DNA from 3 places in the Nonomuraea sp. NPDC059007 genome. Region 2 is predicted to be linked to each of the others. Evidence: riboswitches for the same ligand, from Rfam matches in the RefSeq annotation. Region 2 holds a riboswitch; each other region holds the start of a gene.

Region 1 (5,099 bases), on a different contig from region 2:
GACGAGCGTGATCCCCGTGGAGCCGGTGACGGCCAGTTGGGAGCCGTCCGGGCTGAAGGCCAGTGGCAGCTCCGCCCCGCTCTTGGCGACCGGCACGTCCACCTGCACGGTGGCGGTGCGCTTGCGGGAGCGCAGGTCCCACAGCTCGGCCCGGCCGCCGTCCTCGGCGGAGCCCAGCGCGGCCCAGCGGCCGTCGCGGGAGACGGCGTAGGTCCGGCCCGTCAGATCGAGCGGCAGCGGCGCGCCGTCGGCGGGGTAGAGCTCGGTCCTGCCCCCGGCGGACAGGGCCAGCAAGCGGCCACCGGCCAGCAGTTCCACCGCGTCGCCCTGCGGGCGGGCGGCGCCGACCTGCCTGCCCGTGGCCAGCTCGACCGTGCGTACCGTCGAGCCGTCGGAGACTGCCGCCCTGGCGCCGTCGTCGCTGATCGCCTCGACCTGCCCGCCCGGCACCCTGGCCCTGCCGGTCGCCCTGCCGGTGGCGATGTCCCAGGTGACGACCTGGTCGCCGGCCCGCTTGAGCAGGCTCTTGCCGTCGAAGGCCAGGTGGTAGGCGGCCGACGGCACGATCTCCGGATCGGTGAACACGCTCACCTCCGGCTGGGCCAGCGAATGCTGCAGCGCGGTCCTGGCCTCGAAGACCGGCGACAGGCTCCAGGCCGCCACGCTCAGCCGCATCGCCGCCCGCGGGTCCGTCGCGCGCATCGCCTCCGCCCTGGCCGCCACCGCCCGCGCGTTGGCCTGCGCGAGCTGCTCGCTGAGGTCCTGGCTCTGCCGTACGGCCAGCACCGACGCCGAGACGGCGACCGCCAGCAGCGCCGCCATCGCGGCCAGGGCCAGCCCGCGCCGGCGCCCGCGCCGCCTGGCCTGCGCGGCGCTGCGGTCGAGGAAGTCGCGTTCGAGGGCGTTGAGGTCCAGGTGGCGGCGGGTGGTGGCGGCCCAGCCGAGCGCGGTGTCCAGGGCGCTGCCGTGGTAGAGGTCGGCGGCGCGGCGGCGGTGGGCCTGCCAGTGGAGGGCGGCGCCGCGCAGCCTGCCGTGCACGGCCAGGCCGTCGCGGTCGTCGGCCACCCAGGAGCGCAGCCTGGGCCAGGCGTGGTAGAGCGCGGCGCTGGCCGGGGCGACCAGGTCGTCGGAGACGGCCACGAGCCTGCCGGTCTCGGTGTCCTCGGGGGCGACCTTGAGGCTGCGCCGTACCAGGAGACCGGCCTCCGCGAAGTGGGCCAGCACGCCGAGGTCCTCGGCCTCGTCGCGCGGGATGCGGCGGAGCGTCTCGCCGTCGAGCATCCGCAGCAGCAGGCCGGGCACGGCGCGCTGCTGCTCGGGGGTGAGCGCGGCGTAGACCTCCTCGGCGACCTCGCCCAGCGGCCGCTCGCCGCCGAGGCCGTCCGGCGGCTTGACCTCGGCCGCCAGCTCCGCGCCGGCGCTCGGCTCCGCGCTGCCCAGCAGCCCGAGCAGCAGTTCGGGGGCGGTCGGGCGCGCGGCGGGGTCCTTGGCCAGCGCGCGGGCGACCAGCGAGCGCAGCGGCTCGGCCACGTCGCCGGGGTCGGGGTCGACCGTGAGCACCCGGTGCATGACGCCGCCGAGGCTCTCGGCCTGGAACGGGTCCTCGCCGGTGGCGGCGAACAGCACCACCCCGCCCCAGGCGAACACGTCGGCGGGCGGCCCGGCGCGGCGGCCGGTGAAGACCTCGGGCGCCATGTAGGTGGGGGTGCCGCCGATGAAGCTCGTGCTCGCCCCGTCGGTGGTACGCGCGACGCCGAAGTCGATCACCCGCGGCCCGTCCGGACCGAGCAGCACGTTCTCCGGCTTGAGGTCGCGGTGCACCACGCCCGAGCTGTGGACGGCGGCCAGCGCGGTGGCCAGCGCGACGGCCAGCCTGAGCAGGGAGTCGCCGGAGTAGGGGCCGTGGCGTTCGAGCGCCTGGCGCAGGTTGGGGCCCTCGACGAACTCACTGACGATGTACGGCCGCTCGGCGTCCAGCCTGGCCTCGACCACGCGGGCGGTGCAGAAGGAGGCCACCCGGCCGGTCGCCGCCGCCTCCTTGGCCAGTTGCCCGCTCAGCCCGCCGTGCAGGACCTTCACCGCGAAGCGGCGGCCCTCGGCGTCGTAGGCGTCGTAGACGACGCCCTGGCCGCCCGCGCCGAGCCGGCCGGCCAGCCAGTAGCCGCCAAGCCGTTCGGGGTCACCGGGCACCAAGCGCATCGTCACTGCCCCTTAGATGCGCACAACGCGGAATTGGTTGGCAGCGGCAACGCCACAGGTCCCTCGCGCGCCTCGAGGGACCCGTGCGTCATGATCATTATGACAGGGGTTTCCACTCCGTCCGCAGCACGGACATCGTCACCGAGTCGTACCACTGTCCCTCCCACAGCAGCGCGTCACGCTGCACGCCCTCCCGCACGAAGCCGACCTTCTCGTAGACGTGCTTGGCGCGGTCGTTGAAATCGTATACGCCCAGCTCGATGCGGTGCAGAGGGGTCGTGGCGAAGGCGTGGCCGAGCACCAGGCGGATGGCCTCGGTGCCGTAACCCTTGCCGAACGCCCGCGCGCCGACCAGCGCGATGCGCAGGTTGCACGACAGGTTGTCCTTGTCGAGCTCGTTGAGCACGACCTCGCCGACGTACCCGTCCGCGGCCATGATGGCCAGGTCGAGCCGGTCCTCGTGGTCGCGTCGCGTGGTGTACCACTCCAGGGCCGCCTTGGGGGAGATCCCGTCGTGGGTGTGGGAGCCCGTGAGCCGGGCGACCTCGGGGTCGTCGCACAGCTCGATCAGGCCCTCGACGTGCTCGGGCCCGACGGGTACGAGGGTCACCCGGTCACCGGCGAGGGTGGGTTTGTTCGCGAACATTTCCCTAATTTATAGAGCCTCGTAAATGGTTGTCGCCGTGTTTTCCGGGGTGGCCGTGGAGACGTCGAGCCGCAGGTCGGCGAGCTGCAGGAAGTACGGCCCGCGCCGCGCCCGCATGGCGGAGGGCGAGAACTCCGGGCGGTGGTCGGACGAGCGCATCCGCTGGGCCAGGATCTCGTCGGGGGCGTCCAGCCAGACCACGAAGGCCGCGCGCAGCGCCTCGCGTACCCGCGGGTCCTCCACGGTGCTGGCCGCCGCCGCGATCACCTGGGGCGGCTCGGTCAGCGCGTGGAGCACGTGCTCGGCCTCCCTCCGGTGCAGCACGTCCGCGCCCTCCGCCTTCGCGATCTCGGCGGCGCTGGCGCCGTAGCGTCCGCGCAGGTACGGGTCGCTGTCGCTGAGCGGCACGCCCAGCTCGCGGGCCAGCAGTTTGCCGACGGTCGTCTTGCCCGAGCCCATGAGCCCGATCACGACGACAGGTTTGTTCTTCGACATGGGGATAGGTGTTTCCTCTGGAGGTGCATTATGACAATCGCCGGAGGCATCATCCTCATCATGCTCGGCGCGATCCTGACCTGGGCGGTCGAGTTCGACCTCGCCGGTCTTGACATCAATGTGATCGGCGTCGTCCTCATGATCGGTGGTCTGGCCGGGTTGCTGTTCGGTCTGTACCGGATGCACGTTACCCGCAGGGTGATCGAGGAGCCGATCTACGAGGACCCGCACGCGCGCCGTACGACGACGGTCTACGAGGAGAGGCGGCGGATCGACGAGCCGCCGCTGTAAAGGGTCTTGTGCGTACCCCGGGTCGCCGGGGTACGGTGGCGCGGTCCGAACGCGGGAGCCCGGTGCAACGGGCTGAGAGGACGGCTGGAGCAGCCGCCGACCGCCAGAACCTGATCCGGGTAATGCCGGCGAAGGGAGTTTGCGCGATGAGTGACGCGCGCTTTTCCAAGATCCATCTCGGTGATCTGCGGGTCCCCATGCGGCGGGTGCACCTGTCGAACGGGACGTCGGTGGAGCTGTACGACACCTCCGGGCCGGACAACCCCGACATCACGCGGGGCCTGCCGCGGTCGCGGGAGGTGTGGGTGCTCGAACGCGGCGACGTCGCCCGCTACGGCGGCCGCCAGGTGCGGCCCATCGACGACGGCTTCAAGGAGCAGCAGGCCTGGGCCCGCGCGAACACCGAGGTCTTCCCCGGCGACGGGCGCAAGCCGCTGCGGGCCACCGGGGCGCCGGTGACCCAGCTCGCCTACGCGCGGCGGGGCGTGGTCACCAAGGAGATGGAGTTCGTCGCGGTCAGGGAAGGAGTGAGCGGCGAGTTCGTGCGCAAGGAGGTGGCGGCCGGTCGGGCGATCATCCCGGCCAACGTCAACCATCCGGAGAGCGAGCCGATGGTCATCGGCCGCAACTTCCACGTGAAGATCAACGCCAACATCGGCAACTCCGCGGTCGCCTCCTCGATCTCCGAGGAGGTGGAGAAGATGACCTGGGCCACCCGGTGGGGCGCCGACACCGTGATGGACCTGTCCACCGGCCGCAACATTCACACCACCCGCGAGTGGATCATCAGGAACGCGCCGGTGCCGATCGGGACCGTCCCGATCTACCAGGCGCTGGAGAAGGTCGGCGGCGTGGCGGCCGACCTGTCGTGGGAGGTCTACCGGGACACGCTGGTCGAGCAGTGCGAGCAGGGCGTCGACTACATGACCGTGCACGCGGGGGTACGGCTGGCGTACGTGCCGCTGACCGCGCGGCGCAAGACCGGCATCGTCTCGCGCGGCGGCTCGATCATGGCGGCGTGGTGCCTGGCCCACCACCGGGAGAGCTTCCTCTACGAGCACTTCGAGGAGATGTGCGAGCTGCTGGCGAGCTACGACGTGGCCTTCTCGCTCGGGGACGGCCTGCGGCCCGGCTCGATCGCCGACGCCAACGACGAGGCGCAGTTCGCTGAGCTGCGCACGCTGGGCGAGCTGACGAAGATCGCCCGCGCGCACGACGTGCAGGTCATGATCGAGGGGCCCGGCCACGTGCCCATGCACAAGATCAAGGAGAACGTGGACCTGCAGCGCGAGATCTGCGACGACGCCCCGTTCTACACGCTGGGCCCGCTGGTGACCGACGTCGCGCCGGGCTACGACCACATCACCTCGGGCATCGGCGCCGCGATGATCGGCTGGTACGGCACCGCCATGCTCTGCTACGTCACCCCCAAGGAGCATCTGGGCCTGCCGGACAAGGACGATGTCAA
Region 2 (5,099 bases):
ATCGACGAGCTCTGCGTGGAGTACGGCCGGCGCGTCGGCATCGCCTTCCAGCTACGCGACGACATCCTGGGCGTGTTCGGCGACCCGGCGCAGACGGGCAAGCCGGCCGGGGACGACCTGCGCGAGGGCAAGCGGACGATGCTGGTGGCCAAGACGCTGGCGGCCGCCTCCTCCGACGACGCCCAGATCGTGCGCCGCCTGCTGGGCGATCCGGCGCTCGACGAGCAGGGGGTGGCGACGCTGCGCGGCATCATCGCCGACACCGGGGCGCTGCAGGAGTGCGAGGACCTGATCGCGTCCTACCTGGACGAGGCGCTCGCGGCGCTGGCCAGGGCGCCGATCACGGAGGAGGCGCGGGCGGCGCTGGACGGCCTGGCCGTCGCCGCCACGTCCCGCAAGTCCTGACCCGGCCGAGCGGCGGGGCCGCACGTCTGACCGACGCACGGCCCCGGACGCCTACCGCATCAGGAGGACAGGCGCTTGGCGAACTCGGCCGCCGCGGCGCCGGGGTCGGCCGCCTCGGTGATGGCACGGACGACCACGGCGCGGCGCACTCCGTAGGAGAGCACCTCGTCGAGGTTGTCCAGGTCGATGCCGCCGATGCCGAACCACGGCCGGTCCGTGCCGAGCGCCGCCGCGTGCCTCAGCAGCGCGGGTCCGGGCGCGTGGCGTCCGGGCTTGGTCGGCGTCGGCCAGATCGGGCCGCAGCAGTAGTAGTCGACGCCCGGCTCCACCGCGGCGGCGGAAGCCTCCGCGGCGGAGTGGGTGGACCGTCCGATGACGATGTCGTCGCCGAGGATCTCTCGTGCGACCGTCACTGGAAGGTCGTCCTGCCCCAGGTGGAGCACGTCTGGGCGGGCCGCGTAGGCGATGTCGGCCCGGTCGTTGACGGCGAGCAGTTTGCCGTGCCGGTCGCAGGCGTCGCGGAAGACCTCGAGCAGCGCGAGCTCTTCGCGCGCCTCGAGTCCCTTCTCCCGCAACTGGACGATGTCCACGCCGTTGGCCAGCACGGCGTCGAGGAAGTCGGCCAGGTCGCCGCGTCCTCGCCGCCCGTCGGTGCAGAGGTAGAGGCGGGCCTCAGAAACCGAGGGCCTGGGCACGCCGCTTGACCTCTGTGTGCCGACCGGCCTTGATCGCGTCAACGGGCGATCCTGGCAGTGAGTCATCTGGGGTGAAGAGCCAGCGCAGGGCTTCGGCTTCGTCGTAGCCGGCGTCCTGCAGCACGGTGAGCGTGCCTGGCAGGCCCTTCATCACTTCCTTTCCGTCGAGGAAGACCGCGGGCACTTGGGGCCCGCCGCTGCCTCGCCGTACGCCGAGGAGCTTGTGGTCTTTGAGGAGTTGCTTGGCCCGCCCGATCGTGAGATCCAGGCGCGCGGCCACTTCGGGGAGAGTGAGCCACTCGCTGACGAGCTGGTCGGTCTCCCGGTCGATCTGTGCAACAGAAAGCGTCACGAAACCACAACTACCACATGGAGTGCTTGCTCAAACAACACAATCTCGTAGGGTCACATCCGGATCTACCAGGCGTTCCACATCAAGACGGGCGCCAGCCTCGATGAGACGGCGGCCCTGGACGAGGTCGCGGGGCCGGTCGGCGGCCAGCACGGCGGTGATCCGATCTTCCGCGGTCAGCCACACCGCCGACCACTTCTCCCCCTCGCGGTACACGACCCGGCCGCCCGCGGGGTGATATCCGGCGTATTGCAGCATGTGGCCGAACTGCTCCGACCAGAAGTACGGCACCGGGTCGTAGACCGCCTTCTCGCCCAGCAGCGTGGCGGCGGCCACGTCGGGAGAGTTGAGCGCGGTGTCCCAGTGTTCGACGCGCATCCGGGTCTGGAACCGGCGCGACCACCAGCTGGCGCAGTCGCCGACGGCCACCACGCCGGGCAGGGAGGTACGCAGGTGCTCGTCGGTGACGACGCCGTTGTGCAGGTCGATGTCGGCGTCGGCGAGCCATTCGAGCACCGGGCGGGCTCCGATGCCGGAGACCACGACGTGCGCGGGCACGAACTCGCCGCCGACCAGCTCCACGCCGCCTTCGACGACCTCGCTGACCATCGTGTCGAGCCGCAGGTCGACGCCCTCGTACCAGGGCAGCGTGCGCGCGCCCATCTCGCCGATCGCGTGCGACAGCGGCGTGCCGGCCGCCTCGATCACGGTGACCACGCAGCCCGCCTTGCGCGCCGCGGTCGCCACCTCGGCGCCGATCCAGCCCGCGCCCACCACGGCCACCCGCGCGCCGGGCACCAGGGCGGCCCGCAGCACGTGGGCGTCGTCGAGCGTACGCAGCACCAGCTGGGGGCCCTCGCCCGGCAGCCGGATCGGCTCGGAACCCGTCGCGATCACCAGGCCGTCGTAGGGCAGCTCGCCCTCGGTGGTCTCCACCACGCCCTCACGCAGGCTCTTCGCGGCCACGCCCGGCCGGAAGTCGGCCCGCAGGGCGGCCAGGTCGGTGTCGACGAAGCTGTCGTCGCTCGTGCCCAGCAGCACCGCCTTCGACAGGGGTGGACGGTCGTAGGGCCGGTGCCGCTCCTCGCCGAGGAGAGTGATCCTTCCTTCGAACCCGCGCCCGCGCAGCGATTCGACGCTGCGTACTCCGGCCAGGCCGGCTCCCACCACCACCACGTGATCCACGGTTCCGACCATACCGGGGTCATTCGTGGGAGTGCCTGCCGAGGCCGTAGGCTGGGACCGTAAGACGCGCGGGAGTCCGGCCTTAACCGGACTGAGAGGAAGGCTTCATCGGGCCTTCGACCGCAAGACACCTGATCCGGATCATGCCGGCGTAGGGAGCGGACATGCACGTGATCGTGGGCGGCGGCGTCGTCGGGCTCAGCGTGGCCTGGCGCCTGGCCCGCTCAGGACGGCCCGTCACCGTCGTCGACCCCGCGCCCGCCTCGGGCGCCACCCACGCCGCGGCGGGGATGCTCGCGCCGGTGAGCGAGGTCACGTTCACCGAGGAGCCGTTGCTGCGCCTGGGCGCGGCCTCGCTGGCGCGCTGGCCCGCCTTCGCCGCCGAGCTGACCGCCGACGCGGGCCTCGGCCCCGGGGCGCTCGACTACCGCGCCGACGGCACGCTCGACGTGGCCTTCGGCGCCGACGACCTGGCCGTCCTGGAGGAGACCGCGGGCTTCATGGAGAAGCTGGGCCTGCGGGTCGAACGGCTCAGCGGGCGCGAGTGCCGCCGCCTGGAGCCCATGCTCGCGCCGTCGGTGCGCGGCGGCCTCCTGGCGCCCGGCGACGCCTGGGTGGACCCGCGCAGGGTCGCCGGCGCGCTGCTGGCCGCCTTGGAGCGCCTCGGGGTCCCGATCGTGCGGGCGCGGGTGCGCGAGCTGCTGCGCGGCGATGAGGGCGTCCAGGGTGTACGGCTGAGCCCGGGTGACTCCGGCGGCGAGCCGTACCCAGAGCCGGATCGGGAGGAGCTGCGCGCCGAGCGGGTGGTGCTGGCGGCGGGGGCGTGGAGCGGCGCGCTGGCCCCGGTGCCGGTGCGGCCGGTGAAGGGGCAGATCCTGCGCCTGCGCTCGCCGCGGCCGCTCCTGGGCAGGTGCGTGCGGGGCACGGTGCACGGGCTGCCCGTCTACCTGGTGCCGCGCGGCGACGGCGAGCTGGTCGTGGGGGCCACGCAGGAGGAGCTGGGGTTCGACACCCGGGTGACCGCGGGCGGGGTGTACGAGCTGCTGCGCGACGCCCGCGAGCTGGTGCCGGGGGTGACCGAGCTGGAGCTGGCGGAGGTGGTGGCGGGGCTGCGGCCCGGCACGCCGGACAACCTGCCGCTCATCGGGCCGGGTGCTGAGCCGGGGCTGCTGGTGGCCACCGGGCATCACCGGGGCGGGGTGCTGCTGGCCCCGCTCACGGCCGCCGTCCTCATGGGCGAGGAGCGCGAGCTGTCGTCCTTGTGCTCGCCCGCCCGGTTCACGCCCTAGGTCCACCGCCTCCAGAACCAACCCGAATTTTCATCCCGAAGGGGGATATTTCATGAATGTGACGATCAATGGGGCCGCGCATGAGGTGCCCCGCGGGACGACGGTGGCGCAGGCCGTACGGACGCTGACCGAAGCCACCAAGGGCGTCGCGGTGGCCGTGAACGACGAGGTGGTCACGCGCAGCTCGTGGGAGACCACGGCGCTGGCCGACCGCGACCGGGTCGAGGTGCTGACGGCGGTGCAGGGTGGATGAGCTGATCATCGGCGGGGAGAAGTTCGCCTCCCGCCTCATCATGGGCACCGGCGGCGCCCCCTCGCTGGAGGTGCTCGACCAGGCGCTGGCCGCCTCGGGCACCGAGCTGACCACGGTGGCGATGCGGCGGCTCGACCCGTCGGCGCCCGGTTCCGTGCTCGACGTGCTGCGCGAGCGCGGCATCAAGGTGCTGCCCAACACCGCGGGGTGCTTCACCGCGGGCGAGGCGGTCCTGACCGCCCGGCTGGCCCGCGAGGCGCTCGGCACCAACTGGGTCAAGCTCGAAGTCATCGCCGACGAGCGCACGCTGCTGCCCGACCCGATCGAGACGTTCGACGCGGCGGAGCGGCTGGTGGCCGACGGGTTCGTGGTGCTGCCCTACATCGGCGACGACCCCGCTCTGGCCCGCCGCCTGGAGCAGGCCGGATGCGCGGCGGTCATGCCGCTCGGCGCGCCCATCGGCTCCGGGCTCGGCATCCGCAACCCGCACAACATCGAGCTCATCGTCGAGGCCGCCTCCGTGCCGGTCATCCTGGACGCCGGGATCGGCACCGCCAGCGACGCCGCACTCGCCATGGAGCTGGGCTGTGACGCGGTGCTCCTGGCCACCGCGGTGACCAGGGCGCAGCGGCCCGAGCTCATGGCCGCGGCGATGAAGCAGGCCGTTCAGGCCGGCCTGATGGCGCGCCGGGCCGGGCGCATCCCCCGCCGCCGCTATGCTGAAGCGTCCTCGCCCATGCACCCTTAGTGACGACGGAGTGCCACGTAATGGCATCGGTTTCGGATGGTCAGGCCCCTCCAGTGGCAAAACGACCGTAAACTCGGCCACGTGGACACGACGACCGCGGACCCTCTCGTCGGGCGACTGCTCGACGGGCGCTATCGCATCGAGTCCCGGATCGCCCGGGGCGGGATGGCGA
Region 3 (5,099 bases), on a different contig from region 2:
GTGCGGGCCGACATCAACGACCCCAAGGCCGGGCTCAACCTCAAGAAGGGCAAGCAGGAGCTGACCGGCGGCGAGGCGCTCGGCTACGTCCGCACCCGCAAGGGCGGCGCGCTGCCGGACTTCGAGCGGACCAAGAGGCAGCGGCAGTTCCTGGGCGCGGTGGTGAAGAAGGCCGCGAGCCCCGGGGTGCTGATCAACCCGTTCACCTCGATCCCGCTGGCGGCCAGCGCGACGGACGCGGTCGTGGTGGACGGCTCGACGGGGGCGTTCGACATGTTGTCGCTGGGGCTGGCGATGGGCGACAGCCCGGTGACCACGGTGGTGCCGTTCGGCGGCAACGAGATCGCCGGCGGCGGCACGGCCGTCAAGTGGGACACCCAGAAGGCGCTGGCCCTCTTCAACGCCCTCAAGGCCGACAAGCCCGTCCCCAAGGACATCCTCGACGCCAACTGACCGTACTTCTCTCTAAAGGGCGCGCTTATCCGTTACGGCTCCGCCGCCCCCACCCCACCCGCCGTAGCCCCTGGCCCTCCGTCCAGGGACACGGCAGGCAGGGCGCGCGGGCGGCCCGCCGCAACGACCGCACCGTGGGCACGCGGCTCGGCAGGACACCCTGCCCTGATTGGGGCTTCCGGATCCCGGTGGGTCTCCTGGCGCATGAGGTCTGGGCGGGTGGGTTGGGTCAGGTTGTTGTGGTGGCGGTTATCGCGGCCGTGGTGGCCGTGATCAAGATGACCGAGTTGATGGCGGCGATGGTCTTGGCCACCGCGTCGCCCGCCCACTGTCCCTCGGCGATCTCCTTGACCCGCTTCCTGTCGGCCCCCGGGAAAGCCTTGCGGTCCACGTTGGCGGCGTGCAGGACCGCGATCAGGACGGCGGTGCGCGCGTCGGGTTCGGCGCCGCCCAGCACGGCGGCGACCCGGGCGCGGATCTCGGCCTCGACCCGTCCGTCCACCTCGGGCCAGCGGGACGTGGGGAACAGGCCGAGCACCTTGGCCCGCTCCTCGCTCAGGACTTCGGCGGCGGCCAGCCGTTCCAGAAGACGCTTGCGGAGTTTGCCGGAGTACAGCTTCTGCACCCACCACACCGGGCGGCGGGCCTTGCCGTCCTCGGCCATGCGGGCGAGGACGGCGTCGAGTTCGGGGTCGCCGAGCGGGGCGGCGTTCTTGACGGACACCTTCTTGTCCGAGAGTTCCAGCCGGTCGTTGATCGCCAGCTCGGCGAGGATGGCGCCGCCCAGCGCGGTGTCCAGCTGGGTGCCGGGGATGAGCTGCTTGCCCTCTTCTTCGCTGTGGGCGAGAAGGAGGACTTCTTCGGCGATCGTCACGTTCATACCTTGACCCTAGCGCCGTGTTTTCCACAGCCTGTGGACCATAATCTGGATGCATGCCCGAACTTCCAGAAGTGGCGTCGCTCACCGATTTCCTGCGTGAGCGGGCTGTGGGCCGGACGATCCTGGCCGTCGACGTGGTCGCCTTCCAGGCGCTCAAGACTTTCGATCCGCCTGTCAGCGCGCTCGGCGGGCTCACCGTGACCGGCGTGGCGCGGCACGGCAAGTTCCTCGACCTCGACTGTGACGGTCTGCACCTGATCATCCATCTGGCGCGCGCCGGGTGGCTGCGCTGGAAGGACGACCTCTCGGGCGCGAAGCCGGTCCGTCCGGGCAAGGGCCCGCTGGCGGTCCGGGTACGGCTGGCGCCCGACGACGAGGGCCTGGCCCCCGGGTTCGAGCTGACGGAGGCGGGCACGCAGAAGCGCCTGGCCGTCTATGTCACGAAAAATCCGGATGAAGTGCCGGGTATCGCTTCGCTCGGCCCCGACCCGCTGGCCGACACCTTCACCGTGGACGTGCTGAAGGGGATCGTGGGTGGCAACCGTACCCAGATCAAAGGTCTTCTGCGCGACCAGAAGGTGATCGCGGGCATCGGCAACGCCTACTCCGACGAGGTGCTGCACGCGGCCAAGATGTCCCCGTTCAAGATCGCGGCCTCGCTGACCGACGCGCAGGTGGCCGATCTGCACGAGGCGATCGTCGCCACGCTGCGCGAGGCGGTCGAGCGGGCGCACGGGGTGGCGGCCAAGGACCTGAAGGCGGAGAAGAAGTCGGGCCTGCGCGTGCACAACCGGGCCGGGCAGCCCTGCGACGTGTGCGGCGACACCATCAGGGAGGTCTCGTTCGCCGACTCCTCGCTGCAGTACTGCCCGACCTGCCAGACGGGCGGCAAGCCGCTCGCCGACCGCCGTCTGTCGCGCCTGCTCAAGTAGCCCGGTGGGCGGCGAACTGGAAGCAGCCGTACTCGACCGCCCGAACGTGCACCAACGCCACCTCGGGATCGGAGAACACCTCCTTGAGCGCCACCTCGGGGTCGGCGCCCTCGGGCAGGAGACGGCCGCCGTGGATGCGCCCGTCGGCGGTGTAGGCACGCAGGACCCGCTGGGCGGTGTGGGCGGCGGGCCAAGCGGTCGTGCCGGGTCCCTCGCACGGCTCGGCGTGGACGAAAATGGGCCCCAGCTCGTCATAGGGCCCGGGGTCGGCGCCGGTCTCGGCGGCCCAGCGGCGCAGCGGCGCGTACGACACCAGGGCGATCCGCTCGCCCGCCGCCGCCTTGCGCAGGCAGCACCGCAGCGGCGCGCCGCCCTCCTCGTCGATGCTGAAGCGGGGCGCCCGGCCCGCGTCGTCCGCCCGGAGCAGCTCGCGCACGATCACCGGGTCGATGGCGCTGATCTCGTATCCCATGCTCCGATGCTCTCCCGGCCGCCCTCCCGATGCTGGCGGCGGTCGGACCTGGCATTCGGGGGTCAGGCCACGAACGGCTCCTGGCCGCTCTCGCTCACCATCGGCCGCATGGCCGCCTCCCACGACTGCATGCCGCCGCCCACGTTGACCGCCTCGCGGCCGACATGGTTGAGCCAGGCCGCCGCGTGCGCCGAACGACCGCCCACCCGGCACACCACGTACACGGGCTGCCCGGCGGGCACCTCGTCGAGACGGGACTGCAGCTCGCCCATGGGGATGTGCACGGCGTCGGGCGCGTGCCCCGCCACCCACTCGCCCTGCTCACGCACGTCCAGCAGGTACGCGCCCGCGGGCACGTCCTTGGCCTCGATCTCGGGAACCGTCATGTACCCATTCTCCCAGGCCTCAGGACCGCCCGGTGTCTTGCCACCTGCCGGGCGAATGGCATAATCCGCCTGAAACTTACATAAGCGCGGGAGCTCGGGCACGGCCGGGCTGAGAGGGCAATCCCCACGCATTGCCGACCGCATGAACCTGACCGGGTAATGCCGGCGTAGGGAGCGTTCACGATGACGCGTGTCGTCGATGGATCACACCACTCTGATGACCCCCACCACTCGGAGGTGGCCCTGACCCTGGACGGGGCCACGCCGAAAACCCTCGGCGTGCTCGACCAGGGCGCGCTGTGGGCCAACCTCGCGGTCAGCCTGCTGGGCTTCTCCGGCGCGCTGCTGCTGCTCAACCCCCTCGGCGACGCGCCGCTGAGCCTGGCGGCGGCGCTCACCGCCACCGCGGTCGGCAGCCTGATCGGCACCGCCATGGTGGGCCTGTCGGCCATCCCCGGCACCCAGACGGGCAAACCGGCGATGGTCCTGCTGCGCGGGCTGTTCGGCGCCAAGCTGTCCTACATCCCGACCGTGCTCAACATCGTCCAGATGATCGGCTGGGGCGCGTTCGAGCTCTGGGTCATCTCCAACGGCGCGATGGCCATCTTCGGTACGGCGGTGCCGTACGCCGTCTGGGTGCTGGTCGCCGGAGCGATCACCACGGCGCTGACGATCTGGCCGCTGGGCGCGATCAGGCTGCTGCGCAGGTACGTCACGATCGGCGTGATCATCGCGATGGTCTGGTTCGCCGTGGACTTCCTGGGCAAGGCGCCGCCCCAGACCGGTGGCGACTGGACCGCGTTCGCCCCGGCCGTCGACTACGTGATCGCGCTGTCGATCTCGTGGGTGCCGCTGGCCGCCGACTTCGCGCGGCACTCGCGCTCCAGCAGGGCCGCCTTCACCGGCGTCGTGGGCGGCTACACGCTGGCCCAGATCGCCTGCCTGGGCCTGGGCGTCTACGCGGTCGCGCTGGCCGGGGCCTCGGCGGTCGCGGCCGACTCCACCGCGGTGTTCGCGCCGTTCGTGGCGGCGCCGCTGGGCGCGCTGTTCTTCGCCATCCTGGTGCTGCGCGAGACCGACCAGTCGTTCGCGAACGTGTACTCCACGACCGTCTCCCTGCAGAACCTCATGCCGAGGGTGGACCGGCGGATCTTCTCCACCGCCATCGGCGTGCTGACGGTCGCGATCGCGCTGGCCGTCGACGTCACCTCCTACGGCGCCTTCCTCGGGGTGATCGGCGCGGTCTTCGTGCCGATGTTCGCGGTGCTCGCGGTCGACTACTTCCTGCTGGGCGGCGGCACCCGGTGGAACACCGCGGAGAACGCGCCGGCCCGCTGGTCGATGCTGATCCCGTGGGCGCTGGGCTTCGCCGCCTACTGGGTGACCACGAGCACGCCGACGGTCGCGGCATGGGACGCGATCTGGCTGCCGTTGCGCGATGCCGTACGCCAGCCGTGGATGAACGGCGCGCTCGGCGGCGCCATCGTGGCGGCGCTGGTGACGCTGCTGATCGGACTGCTCAGCCGGTCGCGCGGGCGGGCGGCGGTGAAGTGAGTCAGCGGCTCTCGACGGTCAGGAGGTGGCGCTTGGCGGCGGCGCCTCCGGCGTAGTCGCCGAGTTCGCCGTCGGCCTGCACGATCCGGTGACACGGGACGATCACGCAGACGGGATTCTGGGCGAGCGCGTTCCCGACCGCACGCAGCGCGCGCGGCCGGCCGATGCGCTCGGCGATCTCGCCGTAGGTCGTGGTCGTCCCGTACGGCACCGCCATCATCTTCTGCAGAACCGTTTTGGCGAACGGCGTGGCGAGGGTGAGGTCCACCGGCGTGGTGAACGTGCGCAGGCGCCCGGAGAAGAACGCGTCGAGCTCGCGGCGCACCGGGTCGAGCCGGGCGGCGTCGGGCCCGATGAAGGAGCCGAACTGCTTGGCGACCCGCTCGAACACCGCGTTCTCTTCGTCGAAACTGCAGGTCACG

The links. A riboswitch is a leader RNA that binds a small molecule or an ion and turns the genes downstream of it on or off. The one in region 2 is predicted to bind thiamine pyrophosphate.
Region 1: linked by a shared signal. The riboswitch ahead of thiC (phosphomethylpyrimidine synthase ThiC) and the one ahead of thiO (glycine oxidase ThiO) in region 2 are both predicted to bind thiamine pyrophosphate.
Region 3: linked by a shared signal. The riboswitch ahead of ACFWY5_RS12785 (purine-cytosine permease family protein) and the one ahead of thiO (glycine oxidase ThiO) in region 2 are both predicted to bind thiamine pyrophosphate.

Annotation. Positions count from the first base shown of each region.
Region 1 covers NZ_JBHYJD010000001.1:353,621-358,719, reverse strand. Annotated here, with positions in the region: gene ACFWY5_RS01570 (protein kinase) at 1-2,199, opposite strand, end outside; gene ACFWY5_RS01565 (GNAT family N-acetyltransferase) at 2,297-2,845, opposite strand; gene ACFWY5_RS01560 (shikimate kinase) at 2,855-3,340, opposite strand; gene ACFWY5_RS01555 (DUF6458 family protein) at 3,371-3,631, shown strand; TPP riboswitch at 3,673-3,785, shown strand; gene thiC (phosphomethylpyrimidine synthase ThiC) at 3,778-5,099, shown strand, end outside.
Region 2 covers NZ_JBHYJD010000005.1:19,420-24,518, forward strand. Annotated here, with positions in the region: gene ACFWY5_RS09415 (polyprenyl synthetase family protein) at 1-405, shown strand, start outside; gene thiE (thiamine phosphate synthase) at 465-1,100, opposite strand; gene ACFWY5_RS09425 (Rv2175c family DNA-binding protein) at 1,078-1,452, opposite strand; gene ACFWY5_RS09430 (NAD(P)/FAD-dependent oxidoreductase) at 1,483-2,637, opposite strand; TPP riboswitch at 2,696-2,812, shown strand; gene thiO (glycine oxidase ThiO) at 2,802-3,926, shown strand; gene thiS (sulfur carrier protein ThiS) at 3,979-4,179, shown strand; gene ACFWY5_RS09445 (thiazole synthase) at 4,172-4,927, shown strand; gene pknB (Stk1 family PASTA domain-containing Ser/Thr kinase) at 5,009-5,099, shown strand, end outside.
Region 3 covers NZ_JBHYJD010000006.1:321,750-326,848, reverse strand. Annotated here, with positions in the region: gene ACFWY5_RS12810 (LCP family protein) at 1-453, shown strand, start outside; gene ACFWY5_RS12805 (GPP34 family phosphoprotein) at 683-1,333, opposite strand; gene ACFWY5_RS12800 (Fpg/Nei family DNA glycosylase) at 1,387-2,265, shown strand; gene ACFWY5_RS12795 (DUF1203 domain-containing protein) at 2,258-2,737, opposite strand; gene ACFWY5_RS12790 (rhodanese-like domain-containing protein) at 2,800-3,123, opposite strand; TPP riboswitch at 3,200-3,314, shown strand; gene ACFWY5_RS12785 (purine-cytosine permease family protein) at 3,307-4,677, shown strand; gene ACFWY5_RS12780 (methylated-DNA--[protein]-cysteine S-methyltransferase) at 4,679-5,099, opposite strand, start outside.